Regions from separate parts of the Roseburia sp. AM16-25 genome, predicted to be linked through region 2. Evidence: a T-box and tRNA genes for the amino acid it is inferred to sense, from the RefSeq annotation. Region 2 holds a T-box; the other regions hold tRNA genes.
What was found. A T-box is a leader RNA that pairs with one kind of tRNA and senses whether it is charged. The one in region 2 lies ahead of thrS (threonine--tRNA ligase), so its partner is inferred to be a tRNA-Thr.

Region 1 (5,611 bases), on a different contig from region 2:
CGGAGATCAGTCCGTGGATGCTGTGGGAAGACCGGTCGGTATTTATCTGCAGACTCAGGGCATCTATGTTGCCGGTTTAAAAGAGATCCAGACTGTATCCGGAGAAAAAGTATCTCCCTGTGCTTATATTTTGCAGGAGGGAGACTACATTACGGGGCGGGATGGAAAAGAACTTTCAGACAAGGAGGACTTGCAGGAGGCGGTAGAAGCGTCAAAAGGGCAGGCCATGGTTCTGTCCGTCGTAAGACATGGGGAAGAAATGGAAGTCAAAGTCCAGCCGCAGGAAACGGAGGATGGCTCATATAAGTTAGGCATTTGGGTCAAAGATGATGTGGCAGGGGTAGGAACCCTGACCTATGTCAAGGAGGATGGTTCTTTTGGGGCGCTGGGACATGGTATCAGCGCGACATCGGGAAGTCAGGCGCTTAGTATGAAAGAGGGCTATCTGTATGAGACCAGCATTACCGGGATCACGCCTAGCAGCATCGGTTCGCCGGGGGAGATCTCAGGTCTGATCCATTATGGCAGTGCGGCGCGGCTGGGAGAGATCACGCGCAATTCCAATGTGGGCATTTATGGCAAGATGAATGGGACGGCAAAGACGGCATATGCGGGAAACTCCTATGCGGTTGCTTATAAACAGGAGATCAAGCGGGAGGGGGCGACCATCCTGTTTGGCGAAGGCGATGCGGTGGAGGCTTATCAGATCATGATCGACCAGATCGATTATGAACCAAAGGAAAAGAATAAATCTTTTGTCTTTCATGTGACGGATGAAAAACTCATCGACCAGATGGGCGGGATCGTTCAGGGCATGAGTGGATCGCCCATCATTCAGGAAGGCAGGATCATTGGCGCAGTAACGCACGTTTTTATCAATGATCCTACAAAAGGATACGGCATTTTCATTGAGGAAATGCTATAGGATTTGTAAATATCATTTTTCGCGACTACTTTCGACAGCATACATACAAAATATGCTGAATAATGAGGAACGTAGATTTTGAAGAAAGTAGGAGGATGGTATGGACAAACTCAATGTGGCAATCGCAGACGATAATGATCTGATGCGTCAGTTGCTAGACACCATCGTACAGTCGGATGAAGAACTTTCAGTAGTTGGAACAGCAAAAGATGGGGAAGAAGCGTATCAGATGATCAAGGAGAAAGAGCCGGATGTGGTACTGCTTGATATCGTGATGCCAAAGATGGACGGACTGGGGGTCCTGGATAAAGTACAGCGGGATACGAGTATTAAAAAGACACCGAACTTTATCATGGTAAGTGCCGTCAACCAGCCACAGGTCACAGAGGATGCCTTTGCTCTTGGGGCAGATTATTTTATCATGAAGCCTTTTGATAAAGATACGATCATTCAGCGGATCAAAAAGACAAGAAGAACCCGTGCCTTTGTAGAGCCCGGTTTTTATCAGAAAAAGACGAAGGAGCATACCGAGGCTGCCTTAGAGGCAGATGTGACAAATATCATTCATGAGATCGGGGTACCGGCACATATCAAAGGTTACCAGTACTTAAGGGATGCGATCGTCATGTCCGTACAGGATATTGAGATGCTCAATTCCATTACGAAAGTCTTGTATCCGACGATCGCAAAGAAATATGATACGACCACGAGTCGTGTGGAACGTGCCATCCGGCATGCGATTGAAGTGGCATGGAGCAGGGGCAGGATGGATACTATTGATGCACTGTTTGGATACACTATCAATCATGGCAAGGGCAAGCCGACCAATTCGGAATTTATCGCCCTGATCACAGATAAGATCCGCTTGGACTACAAATTACGCTAGGCAGGAGGGACGTTCCTTTTGCCATGAGGAGCGTTCCTTTTGGACTTGGGACTGGCACAGACCAGCATCCTGTGCCCTGTCCGCCTGCTGGTCTGTGCCAGTCCCAAGCCCAAAGGAACGCATCTTCGATTTGCAAAAAGATAAAAAAATCGTTGCCAAAACAGAAAACTTTCGATATAATAATTTCGTTGCTCCGATAGCTCAGTTGGTAGAGCACTTCACTCGTAATGAAGGGGTCGTCAGTTCGAGTCTGATTCGGAGCTTTTTCCATTTGCGCATGTCTGAATCGGAGGGTTTATGACATACGAAATATTTAAAAAGGAATTGATTTCCTTACTTGAGGAGCGGATTGACGCGGATCAGGAGATTGATGTGCGCCCTGTTCTCAAGAACAACGATCTATGGTTAGACGGACTGAGCATCCTTCAGTCATCTGTCAACATTTCCCCAACCATTTATTTACATACGTGTTATGAGATTTTTCAAGAGGGATCGTCCCTGACAGAAATCGCAGACCGCATACTTGCCAGTTTTTCTGAGTATCGCCTGAAAGAGGATGTGGATCTATCTTTTTTCACGGATTTTTCCAAAGTGCGGGAAAATATTATCTACAAACTGGTCAATATGGAAAAGAACAAAGAACTTTTGGCAGAAGTGCCGTTTGTTCCCTATTTGGATCTAGCAGTGGTATTTTGCTATTATATTTTGGCGGATGAGACCTTCCCTGAGCAAATGACAAGGAGTAATGCGTCTATCCTGATCCGAAATGATATGTTAGATATCTGGCATATCACGCCGAAAGAACTCTTATCTTATGCACGCCGCAACACGCCAAAATTGCTTGCACCAAAGATGCATTCCTTTTCGGGACTGGTGGATTCTATGCTGGAAGCAGCAGGGCAGAGTCTGCCGGAACTTGAAGACATGGAAGATCTGGCAGATTTTCAGATGTATGTGCTGACCAATGCCAACCAGTATTTTGGGGCGGCAGTCATGTTGTATCCGCAGATCATGCAAAAATGTGCGAAAGTGACAGAAAGCGATTTTGTTATCTTGCCGAGCAGTGTGCATGAGTTGATCTTGCTGCCTTATCAAAATCGCTTTGATCTGGAGGAAATGTCTGCCCTGGTACGTCAGGTCAATGCTACCTGTGTGATGCCGGAAGAAGTCCTTTCTGACCATGTGTATTATTATGACCATGTCAACAATCGCGTCAGTTATTCCTGATGAGAAAAGGTGGTAGTTGTTTCTTCTTTTAAAACTTGCTATAATGGGCTAAGTGAAAAGAACAGGAGAGGACACTTAAAATGACAAAAGCAATCAAAGTATTTAAAAATAAACCAATCATACCACTTGGAATTTTTCTGGCGGTGACCGTAGTATTGATCGTCGTGAGTTTTGCGGTATTAAATATTCCCATTGTGGCAATCTGTTCGATCGCCATTTTGGAAGTGCTGCTCAGCGCACTTTTAAACCGGATCCCGCTCTGGGTACATGGGCTCCTTGTGATCGCACAGATCGCGGCAGGATTTATCTTTGGCAGAGCCGTTTTTATGGTACTCATGGCAATCGTATATGTACTGGCAGTGGCATTTTTATATCTTTGGACATCTGAGGAAGCATAGTACATGAAGCAGAATTATCAACGTCTTTTGGATCAAACGATTCTTCAGTTGCAGGAGCAGGGCAGGGTGCCGAGACTTCTTTTGCACGCCTGCTGTGCGCCCTGCAGTTCTTATGTCTTGGAGTATCTGTCCGCTTATTTTTTGATCACCGTATTCTATTACAATCCCAATATTTACCCGGATGAAGAATATAACAAACGTGTGGCAGAACAAAAGGCTTTTATCGAACGTTTTCCGGCAAAGCATCCGATCTCTTTTGTGGAGGGAGACTTTGACAAAGAGCGTTTTTATGAAGTGACCAAGGGACTGGAGAAGGAGCCGGAGGGTGGAAAGCGGTGCCAGCAGTGTTTTCGTCTTCGGTTGGAAGAGACGGCGAAACTGGCAAAAGCAATGCAGATGGACTATTTTACGACGACACTCTCCATCAGTCCCATGAAAAATGCCCAGATGCTCAATGAAATCGGCGGAGCACTGGCAAAAGACTATGGCATTTCGTATTTGTATTCGGATTTTAAGAAACGCGAGGGCTATAAGCGCAGCGTAGAATTATCAAAAGAGTATGGCATGTATCGGCAGGATTACTGTGGGTGTGTGTTTTCATATCGTAGCAGACAGCAGGAAAAAGAGGAAAGGAATTAAGTATTATGGCACAGTTATGGGGTGGACGATTCACCAAGGCAACCGATCAGTTAGTATATGATTTCAACGCTTCCATCGGATTCGACCAGCGGTTTTTTGCGGAAGACATCATGGGCAGCAAGGCACACGTCAAGATGCTTGCAAAACAGGGCATCCTTACGGAAGAGGAAAGGGATGAGATCTTAGTCGGACTGGAAGGCATCGAAAAAGATGTGGCAGACGGCAAACTTGCCATCACATCCGAATATGAGGATATTCATAGTTTTGTGGAGGCAAATCTGATCGACCGTATCGGTGATCCGGGCAAGAAACTGCATACCGGACGCAGCAGAAACGATCAGGTGGCATTGGATATGCGCCTTTATACCAGAAGTCAGGTAGAACATACCAAGGATCTGCTCCATCATCTGCTTGAGACCATTCTTTCCATTATGGAAGATAACACAGAGACGATCATGCCGGGCTTTACCCATTTGCAAAAGGCACAGCCGATCACGCTTGCGCATCATATGGGGGCTTATTTTGAAATGTTTAAGCGTGATGTTTTGCGCTTGTCCGATATATACGAGCGCATGAATTATTGTCCTTTGGGCTCCGGCGCATTGGCAGGCACGACATATCCATTGGATCGTGATTATACTGCAGAACTGCTGGGATTTTACGGACCGACCGTCAACAGTATGGATGGTGTCAGCGACAGGGATTATCTGATCGAATACCTGAGTGCCATGTCTACCATCATGATGCATCTGAGCCGTTTTTCCGAAGAAGTCATCATCTGGAATTCCAATGAATACCGTTTTATTGAGATCGACGATGCCTATAGTACCGGAAGCAGTATCATGCCGCAGAAAAAGAACCCTGATATCGCGGAACTCGTGCGTGGTAAGACCGGGCGTGTCTATGGGGCACTGATGGGACTGCTTACGACCATGAAGGGCATTCCGCTTGCCTATAATAAGGATATGCAGGAAGATAAAGAAATGGCATTTGATGCGATGGATACGGTCAATGGCTGCATCCAACTCTTTGATGGCATGTTAGAGACCATGACTTTCCGCAAAGACGTCATGGAAAAGAGCGCCAGACATGGCTTTACCAATGCGACCGATGCCGCAGATTATCTGGTAGGCAAGGGCGTACCGTTCCGGGATGCGCATGGCATTATCGGACGTGTGGTTCTCTATTGCATTGATAAGGGTATCGCGATCGATGATATGTCATTGGAGGAATTGAAAGAGTTCTCGGATGTCTTTGAAGAGGACATTTATGATGCCATTTCCATGTACACCTGTGTCAACAAGCGTCTGACGACGGGAGCACCGGGCAAGGAAGCAATGGAAACAGCCATTGCGTCTTACAAGGAATTTTTGAAAAAATAACCAAAAGAAATATGGAAAAAGGCAGGCATTTGTGGAATTTGTGTAAAATTGGAAAAGTGCTTGCTTTTTTTTATGGAATAACGTAACATATTTTCCTAGAAAGACAGTTGTCTGCGTAGAGCGGACATGTGAGAAGGAGAGCATCATGAGCGAA
Region 2 (5,611 bases):
ACGATAATCGCAAAAGATTGCCCAGCCAAGAGCAACAAAAAATGTACCCGGAAGGAAAAGATCCTGCGTATAAATTGGATTATCGATAGCAAACATAACCATCATCAGATAAAACCAAATCGTATCCCATGCCACCGTCAGAAGTGCTTTCTGGTTCACCAGCGTTTCCGGCAAGTCTAACTGTTTTACCACAAATGGCGCAAAAACCAAAGAAAGACCAAACATCGTTGAGCAGGCAATCTCGCCAAACGTAATCCAGTTGCCATGGTCAAAAAACATTTCCACAATAAAAATCAAAAGAATCAATGCAGCTGTCGATGCCACAATGGTCTTTGCCAGCTTCTTTCCTCGCGATAACAGTGGAACTACTGTAAAACCTGCCACTAATAGCATAGATGCCATAATTGCCGCATCCGTCTTTAAATCAGAATAGCCCGGAAGTGTCATGAGAAGCGCAATGACAATTGGTAACAATAAGAGTCCTGCAATAACTACTGCTGTCTTATATGCCAACGTACGCTCCCTTTTTGCATGGTGTTCCAGCACTTCTTTTGTCTCATCAGCAAGTGCCATATCCATTTCCGTCTCATCCATTTCCTGCAACAGTGTTTTACACGTACGGCATTCCTGCAAATGATTTTCCACCATTTTGCGACTTGCACCACTACACACACCATCATGATAGAGTGGCAAAATATCCTGCACTACCTCACACGGTAATTTCTGTTCTATATTACTCATCTTCTTCTAACCTCTCTTTTATTTTTATTCTTGCACGGTGATACGTCACACGCGCCCAACTATCTGTTTTTCGAAATATCGAAGCAATTTCCGCAAATGACAGTTCTCCAAAAACACGAAGTTCAAACACTTCTTTATATGGTTCTTCCATATCATGCAAAATCCGATGAATAGACAACGAAGTTTCACGTACGACAAAATCCTCCGTCACATCCGAAGCACACACTGCCTCCTGCTCTGGTTCCACAGCATCTGCAATTCTGCCATTTTTACGGAAGTAATCATAACACTGATTTTTCGCAATCGCGCACAACCAGGTGTATGGGCTGGATGACCCTTCGTATTCACTTTTTGTAGTCATTGCTTTCACAAAGGTATTTTGTGTGATTTCTTCTGCTGCAGCAGGATTTTTTACGATATTCATCACGTACGAATATACCTTCATAAAATACGTTCGATATAACTTCTCGGTATCCAGTCTTTCTCACCTTCCTTTCCTTTTTTCGTAGGTTAGACGATGTTTTCCCTATTTCGTTACAAAAAAATTTAAAAATTTAGGAAATTTTTCCACTTTTTCAAAATCCATTGAATTTCCGCCATTATTATACTATAATGAAGCAGATTTAGAAATGAATAGTACCCATAAAAGCAATGATGAAGAGAGTAATGCAATCAGGTTCTCACAGAGAGAGGAACATTTGCTGGAAGTTCCTTAGAAACGGATTACATGAAGACCACTTCGAAGCTGTACGTGGAAGGATGATTCCGAAGCGTTACCGGATAGCCCCGTTACAGGCTGCAAGAGTAAAAATTAAGGTGGAACCGTGTGCAAGCACCCTTAGATGATGTATCAGTCTATGGGTGCTTTTTTCATACTAAAAATGAAAAGGAGAATGAAAATGGTAAATTTCAAAGAAGACGAGCGTCTGAATACGCTGAACCACTCATGTGCCCATGTGATGGCACAGGCAATCAAGCATCTTTACCCACAGGCTAAATTCTGGGTTGGACCAGTTGTCGCAGAAGGTTTCTATTATGATATTGACCTTGGCGATGACGTTATCCGTGATGAAGACATCGAAGCAATCACAAAGGAAATGAAGAAAGTCATCAAATCCGGCAAAAAGATCATCCGCCGCGAAGTTTCCAAGGAAGAAGCCTTGGAAATGTTTAAGGATGACCCTTACAAGTTAGACCTGATCGAGGATCTTGAGGATGGCAATATCACGGTTTACGATCAGGGCGATTTTACTGATCTCTGCCGTGGACCTCACGTAGACAATGTAAAACTCTGCAAGCACTTCAAGTTGATCCGCCACTCCGGTGCTTATTGGAAGGGCGACAGCAAGAACAAGATGCTCCAGCGTATCTACGGCGTATGTTTCCCAACACCGGAAGAACTGGATGCACATTTGCAATTATTAGAGGAAGCCAAAGAAAGAGACCACAGAAAGATCGGCAAGGACATGAACCTCTTTATGGTAGATGACCTGGTTGGTCGTGGTCTTCCAATGTTCCTGCCAAAGGGATACACCATCTGGCAGGAATTAGAAAACTATATCAAGCGTAAAGAGAGAAAACTCGGTTATCTCCATGTTATGACTCCATGTGTCGGCACGGTCAATCTTTACAAGACATCCGGTCACTGGGATCATTACAAGGAAAACATGTTCCCACCAATGGAAATGGAAGGGGAATCCTTTGTACTTCGCCCTATGAACTGCCCACATCATATGATGATCTACGCAAACAGAAGACATTCTTACAAAGACCTGCCAATCCGTATCGGTGAGATTGCACACGACTTCCGTTATGAGTCCAGCGGAACCTTAAAGGGTATCGAGCGTGGCAGACATTTCTGTCAGAATGATGCCCACCTCTTCGTGACACCGGAACAGATCAAGGAAGAATTTACCAGCGTTGTAAATCTGATCTTTGATACCTATAAGGATTTTGGAATTACCAATTATCGTTGTGTACTTTCCCTTCGTGATCCGGCGAATAAAGAAAAGTATCATGATGATGATGAAATGTGGAATACAGCAGAAGATGCACTGCGTGATGTATTAAACAGTATCGGCATCGAATACACCGAGGAGATCGGCGAGGCTGCTTTCTATGGTCCGAAACTTGACGTAAACGTACAGCCGGCGATCGGTAATGAGATCACACTCTCTACCTGTCAGTTGGACTTCTGTCTGCCAGCCAAGTTCAACCTCTATTATATTGACAGCAACGGCGAAAAGCAGACACCGGTCGTATTGCACCGTGCCATCCTTGGATCTTTGGATCGCTTTATGGCTTATATCCTGGAAGAGACCAAGGGAAATCTTCCTACCTGGCTTGCTCCTGTTCAGGTTCGCGTTATGCCGGTCAAGACAGATGACGACGGTCTGAATGCTTATGCGCAGGAAATCGTAGATGCCCTGGAAGATGCAAATGTCCGCGTAGAACTTGACGACCGTGCCGAAAAACTCGGCTACCGTATGCGTGAGGGACAAGTTCAGAAAGTACCTTATCTGCTGGTTGTCGGATTTAATGAAAAGGATGACCGTACCGTTTCCTTCCGTCTTCATGGTGAAAAAGAAACGACTGTGCTTCCATTAGACGAATTCGTTGAAAAAATCAAAGCTGAAATTGCTGAGAAATCAAAAGAACATATTCATGTAAACTAGAACAAACACAAAAGGTGATACCCTGATGCACTATAATGATCAGGGTATCCTTTTTTAATTGTCATCCGTAAAAGGAGCTTTTTATGAAAAACAAGCGCCAAATAGCAGAAATTGTTATGATTCTGTCCTTTATTTTTGATCTGTACCACCTAAGTGTTCTTTGCAAATATGGCGGTACCAGACGTCATCTATTATGGATGTTTTTCGGTTTGCTCGTCTTCAGTGGCGCACTCATTCTGCGACAAACAACAGAACCTGCGACTATGAAAAACAAAACTGCATTTATTGTTAAATTAACTTCTGTCATTGCAGCATGTGTTCTCTTTTCCAGCAGTATCATTTATTCTGCAATCCCTTATCATGGTGCTCTGTCGTGGAAAATTCAGGATTTGATACATTCACGCGAAGTTACATTGACACATAATAATGTTTTTGACACTGGTATAGAAGGCATTCTGGATGATTTGACTGCCGCATTAAACCTTCCGGAAAAACTCTATATTGCAGAACAATTTACTGTAGATTTTGACGGTACTGGAAAAATAAGTGCAATCGAAGGTTTCTTATATGGAAAAGATGAGAACGATCAGACGCGCACCTATTTAATCAGTTACAATGCCCAAAAAAGCAAAAAAATTTATGTTAATATGGATGGGTATGCATCGGCAGATTTTGATACAGACTCCTTACTGTCTCCTATGATCGATGTGCTTGCTCTAGCCAATTGGAAAGAACAGGTGGCAGAGTGGGAACAAGATTATGATGTCTCCTCCTACCAATTACTATATTTGGGAAATCGTTCTTTTGAAATAAAAGATGGTCTCGTTACGGTTTCCGGAGATAGCTCCGAAATCCAAAAGTTAAATGCCGGTGGCTCTGTAAAAGGATACGAAGTATCCTTACACATGCCAGAGCTTGATACGGTTACACCAATACGTTATATCGCCAACCCCAAATACACATCTTTGCAGGAACAAAAAGAACAGGAGCAAACGGATGCTTCTACTAAAAACTCCTCAGGAATCGGCAAATGTGATACTGACGAAGATGGTATACAATATTTTTATCTCACAGAACAAATTGGGTGGAAATTTAAGATTTTAGATGCTGCCGCAGGAAGCCGTTTTTATGGCTTACAAAAAACAACAGACGGCGGTAACACGTGGGAAATGATCACCGAAGATCCTTTTATCGGAAATATTGGTGTCAGCGAAGGTCTCGTATTTTACGATGAGAATAATGGCATCATTGGTCTGACATGTGCAGGGCAGAATTGGTCCAACCTTTATCGAACAACAGATGGAGGGAAAACTTTTACAAAAATAGAATTTCCAGGTGCCGCAACCGGCGAATTCTACTTTGATATGCCAAGAAAAGATAAAGACCAGTTAGTCGTTTTAGCAAGATCCGAAGCTGGTGATACCACCGGTATAAAATATGTTTCTACTGATGGTGGCGCAACATGGAACAAGGCTGGAGACTTTTAGTCTCCAGCGCTTTTCTTATGCTTTATATTGCTTTCTTTTCCTTCTTTTTCAGATGGTTGAGCCATGCCTGCGGAAGTCCCATCGCAAGGATGATACCGATAACAATCGCCCCTGCCGTCTCAACTGTCTCAGTTCCTTTGATCGAAAACATTTCCATATTACCGCTGATTAGATAAAAGGCTGCATAGTAAATCCCGGCTCCCGGCACCAGCGGGAATATCCCTGACAACAGATATACCGTTGCCGGATGCTTGCGAAGTACCGCGAAAAAGCGTGAAAGCAAGGTCAAGGCCAGTGTTGCCACAATCGTTGCCAACATCAGATGCCAGCCCTGCTGTGAATGCAGATATTCATAGACAAACCAGCCCACACCACCTGTCAACCCACATAAACCCCATTCTGATTTAGGTGCTTGAAACAGAACAGCAAAGGCTAACGTCGCAATCATAGCAATGATAAAATGCAAAAAAATCGTCCCAATCATGACATAGCACCTCCCAAACTCTGAAAAATATAGATTGTCAGGCCAACGCCAACCGAAATAAAGAGTGCAGTCAAAAGCGCGTCCAAGAGATGGATCACACCTGACAGATAATCACTATTATAGAAATCACGGATGGAGGTCGTAAAGGCAATGCCCGGTACAAGTGGCATGATACAGCCGATCACTATCTTGTCCTGCGAAACCGGAAGTCCCATACACATAGG
Region 3 (5,611 bases), on a different contig from region 2:
GCTTTGCTGTATCTGTCCGGTCGCTCTGTCAAAGCCGGGGCTGGGCTATTTGGAAGGCGAGCACCGCATCGGTGCCAGAATCCGGGACTGGGTTGTTGGACCTACGGATACCGCTTTTCTTTTTCCAGCCTTTAACGGTCGTGCCACAGATATCCACTCTACCTTAGTTTATACCAAAAATGCCAAGGAACCGCATGAGGAATTCTGGGCAAACGGACTTGGCTGCGGGACAAAACGCACTGCGACCCAGAAGCGCGATGCCTTTGAAAACATGGTCGTACAGACCTTGGGACCGGATGACGAAGAGACCAAGGACACCGTCCTTGATGTGCAGCAAAATCTGAATGATTTTATCTTAGTAGAAAAAGAAAAAGTCGATAAGGATGAACCGATCCTTCTGGATGGGGAGATGATCACAGAGATCCTGACCGATGCCGGCATTTCCGAGCCAAAGGCAGAAAAGATCAAGGCTTCCTATGAGTCTTTCTTTGAGGACACCCTGCCGGACGCACAGGAACTCTTGGACGCCAAGGCGATCAAGAACAACGAAGTCCGCGTTGAGAAAAAACAATTACAGGAAAAAGTCGTAGATCTTACCAAGAAATTAGAAGATGCCGGTGTCATCACATCTGACGGCACCGACATTGATGTTGTCGTAAAGGTCACACCGGAGAAAGTCGAAGAAATACATACGGCTTTCGTCGATGGCAAGCGCTGCCTCGTCATTCCTATGGAAGAGAATGAGGAAGCCAAGATCAACGGCGAGACCATGAGTTTTTAATCATCCAACAAAAATACCCGCAGGAAGCCGGCTGTCTCATAGACACGCTTTCCTGCGCCTAGACCAACAGCCTCTATCTGACAGGATTCAGGCAGTTGGTCTTTTGTTTTTACGGCTGCTGCTATGGCTGCCCCCGTCGGCGTGACCAGTTCTCCTGCCACTTGTGTCATGTGCAGACGAAATCCTCCGGCTGCCGCAATATTGACAACTGCCGGAACCGGGATCGGTAAGATCCCATGCTGACAGCGTACCGTGCCGCAGCCCTCCGTGATCTCTTTTACGATGCAGTCCTTCACTGCGTATTTCCGACATAAAGCGTCAAAGCAAATGGCAAAGGCTGCAATATCCACGATGGAGTCCACAGCCCCCACTTCATGAAAATGCACCTGGTTACGCGCGATGCCATGTGCTTTTGCCTCCGCATCTGTCAAAATATCTAAAATGCGGTGGGCGGTCTCTTTTGCACCTGTCGTCATGGCAGATGCATCAAAGATGGCTGCGATCTCTTTAGGTCCGCGGTGCGTATGGTGTTCATGGGCAGTATTTTTTTCCTGCAGATGTCCATACAGATATGCCATGTCATGATCGTGGGTATCCAGATCTTTTGGCAGAATTACATCAAAATCGCAGGTATCCAAGCCCGACTTTTTGACCCGGCTGATCCTGATCTCATATGCTTCCGTGATTGGAAGCGTCGCAAGTGTCTCTTGCAGTTGTGCCTCCGGTGCCCCCAGATCTATCAGTGCCGCCACTGCCATATCCCCGCTGATACCACTTGCGCACTCAAAATATAACTGCTTTCCCATTCTATGTCTCCTTTTTTCTGTCCTATTTTGCCAAATGATTGATCTGGTTAGCAATATAGCCTGCCCCATATCCATTATCAATATTGACGACCGCGATCCCGTTGGCACAGGAAGTCATCATAGTAAGCAGCGCCGACAGCCCTTCCATACAGGCACCATAACCGACCGAGGTCGGCACGGCAATGACCGGCTTGTCTACAAGTCCACCCAAAACGCTGGCAAGCGCCCCTTCCATGCCCGCTACCGCGATCACACAATTTGCTGACTGTATGAGATCCAACTGGGAAAATAATCTGTGGATGCCGCTGACTCCGACATCATAGATACGCTCGACATGGGAACCGAAATATTCTGCCGTCTGCGCCGCTTCCTCCGCTACCGGGATATCTGCCGTCCCCGCTGTGCATACCGCTATGCTGCCAATGTGCGTTTTGTCCTCTTTTTCAATCTTTATGATGTGAGACTTGTCATCATAGGAAACCTGAGGAAACTTTTCCCGGATCAGGGCATACTGGTGCTCATTTGCCCGCGTACCAAAAACTTCGCCATCTGCTTCATACAAGTGTGAAAAAATGGAAAGCAGATGATCGTCTGCCTTCCCCTGGCAAAAGATCACTTCCGCACAGCCCGACCGTACTTTCCGGTGCATATCCAACTTCGCATAGCCCAGTTCCTCGTAAGGCTGCCTGCGCAGCAGGTGATCTGCCTGATCCAAAGTGATCTGTTCCTTCTGTAGTTGTTCAAGAATTTCTCTGGTATCCATCTTCGGTCCCACCTTGTCGTCTATTTTACATCCTATGCTCTGCCAAAGTTACCGCACCTATTGTGCCTCATGCCTTAAACTCTGTCAATGCCATATGCGAAATGTAGGCATCCGCAAAGTCCGGCATATCCGCAAGCATAAGAACCTGCATTTTCTCCGTGATTTCCTTTAATTTATCCTTTTCTAAAATCTGCTCCTGTCCGGTCTTTTTCAGATAGGAAACTGCCCCCTGTAAAGAAGTATTCCCTCCGGCTTTTGCCACCGGCAAAAAATTTTTTTCCACCAGACCGGTCTCTACCGCTGCGCGCACATTTAAAAAGGTACCCATGCCGCCTGCCAGATATACCTTTTTTACCTGCCAAGCCTCCATACCAGCCGCTTTTAACAGGGTCTTCTGCCCCACGGCGATCGCCGCTTTTGCCATCTGAAACTGCCGGATGTCTTCCTGTGTCAAAGAGATCTTTTTCTGACTGCCCGGCGTATTTAGGGCAAATCCATCCTCCGGGATATCCGCCGCAAAGGTGCCGTTTTCGTCCACGATCCCCCCTTTTTTCATGCCGCTGACCGCCTCCAAAATCCCGCTGCCACAGATACCGATCGCCGGGAGGCCGCCGATCGTCCTGGTATGCGAGTTGCGTCCGGCGATCATAACGCTGCTGATCGCCCCCGGAATACTGGCACAGCCGCAGGAAATATTCCCGCCCTCAAATGCCGGTCCAGCCGCAGCCGCCGTGGCAAAATACTCCTCTCCCGTCCAAAGGACCATCTCTCCGTTGGTTCCGAAATCCAAAAGCATCCATGGCTCGTCAGCATCCATATGCTCCCGGATCCCATAGATACCGGATATGATGTCTCCTCCGACAAAAGCGGATGCCCCCGGCAGGATCGTTACCGCGATCCCCTTTTGCACAAAATCTTCCTGTTTGATGCTGACCGGTTGAAAAGGAGCCACGCCCAAGGTCTGACAGGAATAGCCCCGCAGCAGATGGCACATGGTCGTATTGCCGGCAATGACGATATGCCGGATATCAGACACTTGTATCCGGTTTTTGCAAAGGTCTTTGATCCCCTGCGTCAGATCCGATTCTGCGTACCGGCGCAGGTCATCCCCATGTCCCTCATTTGCACTCTGGATACGGGACAAGACATCCGCTCCGTAGATCCGCTGGGAATTCATGCGGCTTAGGCATGACTCGACCTGTCCTGTAGCAAGATCGACCAGGGAAAAGCCGATCGTAGTCGTTCCCAGGTCAATAGCAATGCCATAGGCAGCCTTTGTTGGCACCCCCTGATCTGTTTTTTCATCCTGTGGATAAAGACCAGCGACCTGTATGCCGGCTTCTTTTTGACAGACCAGATCCTCTGCCACTTCTATCTCTATATCATCTGTCACCTGCATCTGACAGGCAAGACGCCAGCCCTGCTCTAATGCCTCTTTTGAAAAAAATGCCCGGTCGGCCCCTGTAACAGGCACATGCCCGGAAATGACGCGCACCGCACATTTTCCGCATCTGCCGATTCCGCCACAGACATAATCCAGACTCAGTCCCTGCTCCTGCAAGGCATCTCTGATTGTTTTGTTTTTTCCTACGCCTGCACTGATCCCGATCCGCATATCTTTCCTCCAAGACTTTCTTTTTGTATCTTATCATTCTATGCCAGCCTGCGCAATTCCCCCAAACAAAAAGGTCAAAACATTATTGTAAAAAGTCTCTTGACACGCTCATGGCTTTATAGTATATTATACAGGTCGGTAAACGACAAGCTGGCGTGGCACAGGTGGTAGCGCACCTCATTGGTAGTGAGGAGGTCACGAGTTCAACTCTCGTCGCTAGCTTAAAAAAAAGACATCAGTCGATCTGATGTCTTTTTTCTATATGCTATTTCTTTAGGCTTCTAATTTATCTAAGATCAGTTGATTGGTCAGACTGAGCATCTGCCGGTAAATATTCTGCCTTTCATCTACGGACAGCCCTTCCGTATCTGTAGCACTTGCCTGTGCACTGCTGGTCTGTGACGGAATGTCGACTCCATTCTGATAATAACCAAGCACTTTTGAAACATAATTCTGTGTCTCGGCAAAAGGTGGAATACCGCCATATTTTGCTACATTCCCACTGCCGGCATTGTATGCGGCAAGCGCAAGTGATACGTCCCCGTCATAGCGGGAAAGCAACTGACTGATATATTTTGCACCGCCCATGATGTTTTGATATGGATCATAGGCATTCGATACGCCAAGCCCCTGCGCAGTGGCAGGCATGAGCTGCATAATGCCCATAGCGCCACTGGAACTCGTGGCATCTGCTGTAAAATTGGATTCCTGCTTGGCTATGGCAGTCAAAAGATTGACATCCACGCCATAGGTATCGGCTGCTTCTTCAAAAATGCTCATCAGATCTGTCGGTACCGTAAGACTTGTCCCGGCAAAAGTCGCGTTTGTCTCTGTCTGACTATCATTTAAGGCTTGGGTTGCACTGGTCAGGGAATCGGAAAATTCCTCAAGGCTGGTAACCGGAGTCATATTTTCTACATAGGTGGTCGTGCCATCCCCGTTTATGATAGATATCTTCATTGGTAACTCCTTTGGGTCTGTAATGTATATCAAACAGGATGTATCTCTCGATACATCCTGTCTTCGTCCTGTAATATGAGTCTACGCTTGCAGATCTTCCAAGCGCTCCACGATCAGATCTAAAGTCTCGCTCGGAATCGTGCCATCTGCGTAAGCATCCTCAATACATGATTCACTGGCTAAAAGTGCTGAAACATTCAGCCAAGTTCCTTGTTGAAATACATCATCAAAAATGCCAAACACCCTGCGGTCCTGTAACATTTGTGAAAAAGGTAATTTCTTGAAATCCATACGTCTAGTCTCTACTTATACTCTTGATAAGTATTCCCCTGTTCTGGTGTCGATCTTGATCACATCGTTCTGCTCAACGAACAAAGGTACATAAACAGTTGCTCCTGTCTCAACGGTAGCAGGCTTTGTAGCACCTGTTGCTGTGTCTCCCTTGAATCCCGGTTCTGTCTCTGTGATCTCAAGTTCTACGAAAAGTGGTGGTTCTACTGCAAATACGCTTCCCTTGTGAGAGCATACCTTAACCATTTCATTTTCCTTAACGAACTTTAATGCATCACCGATATCATCTGTGCTGAGCGCGATCTGCTCATAATTCTCTACGTCCATGAAGTAGTAGAGATCTCCATCATTGTAAAGATACTGCATATCCTTACGATCGATGTGTGCCTGTGGAC

Region 1: it encodes a tRNA-Thr, which carries the amino acid that the T-box ahead of thrS (threonine--tRNA ligase) is inferred to sense. The anticodon was not compared.
Region 3: it encodes a tRNA-Thr, which carries the amino acid that the T-box ahead of thrS (threonine--tRNA ligase) is inferred to sense. The anticodon was not compared.

Annotation. Positions count from the first base shown of each region.
Region 1 covers NZ_QUCW01000004.1:117,383-122,993, reverse strand. The annotation lists gene spoIVB (SpoIVB peptidase) at 1-925, shown strand, start outside; gene spo0A (sporulation transcription factor Spo0A) at 1,026-1,811, shown strand; tRNA gene DW183_RS10685 (tRNA-Thr) at 2,002-2,074, shown strand; gene DW183_RS10680 (DUF5688 family protein) at 2,109-3,038, shown strand; gene DW183_RS10675 (hypothetical protein) at 3,119-3,436, shown strand; gene DW183_RS10670 (epoxyqueuosine reductase QueH) at 3,440-4,075, shown strand; gene argH (argininosuccinate lyase) at 4,081-5,457, shown strand; gene asd (aspartate-semialdehyde dehydrogenase) at 5,603-5,611, shown strand, end outside.
Region 2 covers NZ_QUCW01000001.1:189,554-195,164, forward strand. The annotation lists gene DW183_RS00915 (zf-HC2 domain-containing protein) at 1-741, opposite strand, end outside; gene DW183_RS00920 (RNA polymerase sigma factor) at 734-1,219, opposite strand; T-box leader at 1,384-1,584, shown strand; gene thrS (threonine--tRNA ligase) at 1,641-3,416, shown strand; gene DW183_RS00930 (WD40/YVTN/BNR-like repeat-containing protein) at 3,500-4,903, shown strand; gene DW183_RS00935 (threonine/serine exporter family protein) at 4,926-5,387, opposite strand; gene DW183_RS00940 (threonine/serine ThrE exporter family protein) at 5,384-5,611, opposite strand, start outside.
Region 3 covers NZ_QUCW01000003.1:624,140-629,750, reverse strand. The annotation lists gene DW183_RS10070 (DUF4317 domain-containing protein) at 1-781, shown strand, start outside; gene DW183_RS10065 (LarC family nickel insertion protein) at 778-1,587, opposite strand; gene larB (nickel pincer cofactor biosynthesis protein LarB) at 1,610-2,350, opposite strand; gene DW183_RS10055 (ASKHA domain-containing protein) at 2,418-3,965, opposite strand; tRNA gene DW183_RS10050 (tRNA-Thr) at 4,115-4,187, shown strand; gene DW183_RS12685 (lytic transglycosylase domain-containing protein) at 4,239-4,925, opposite strand; gene DW183_RS10040 (hypothetical protein) at 5,007-5,216, opposite strand; gene efp (elongation factor P) at 5,232-5,611, opposite strand, start outside.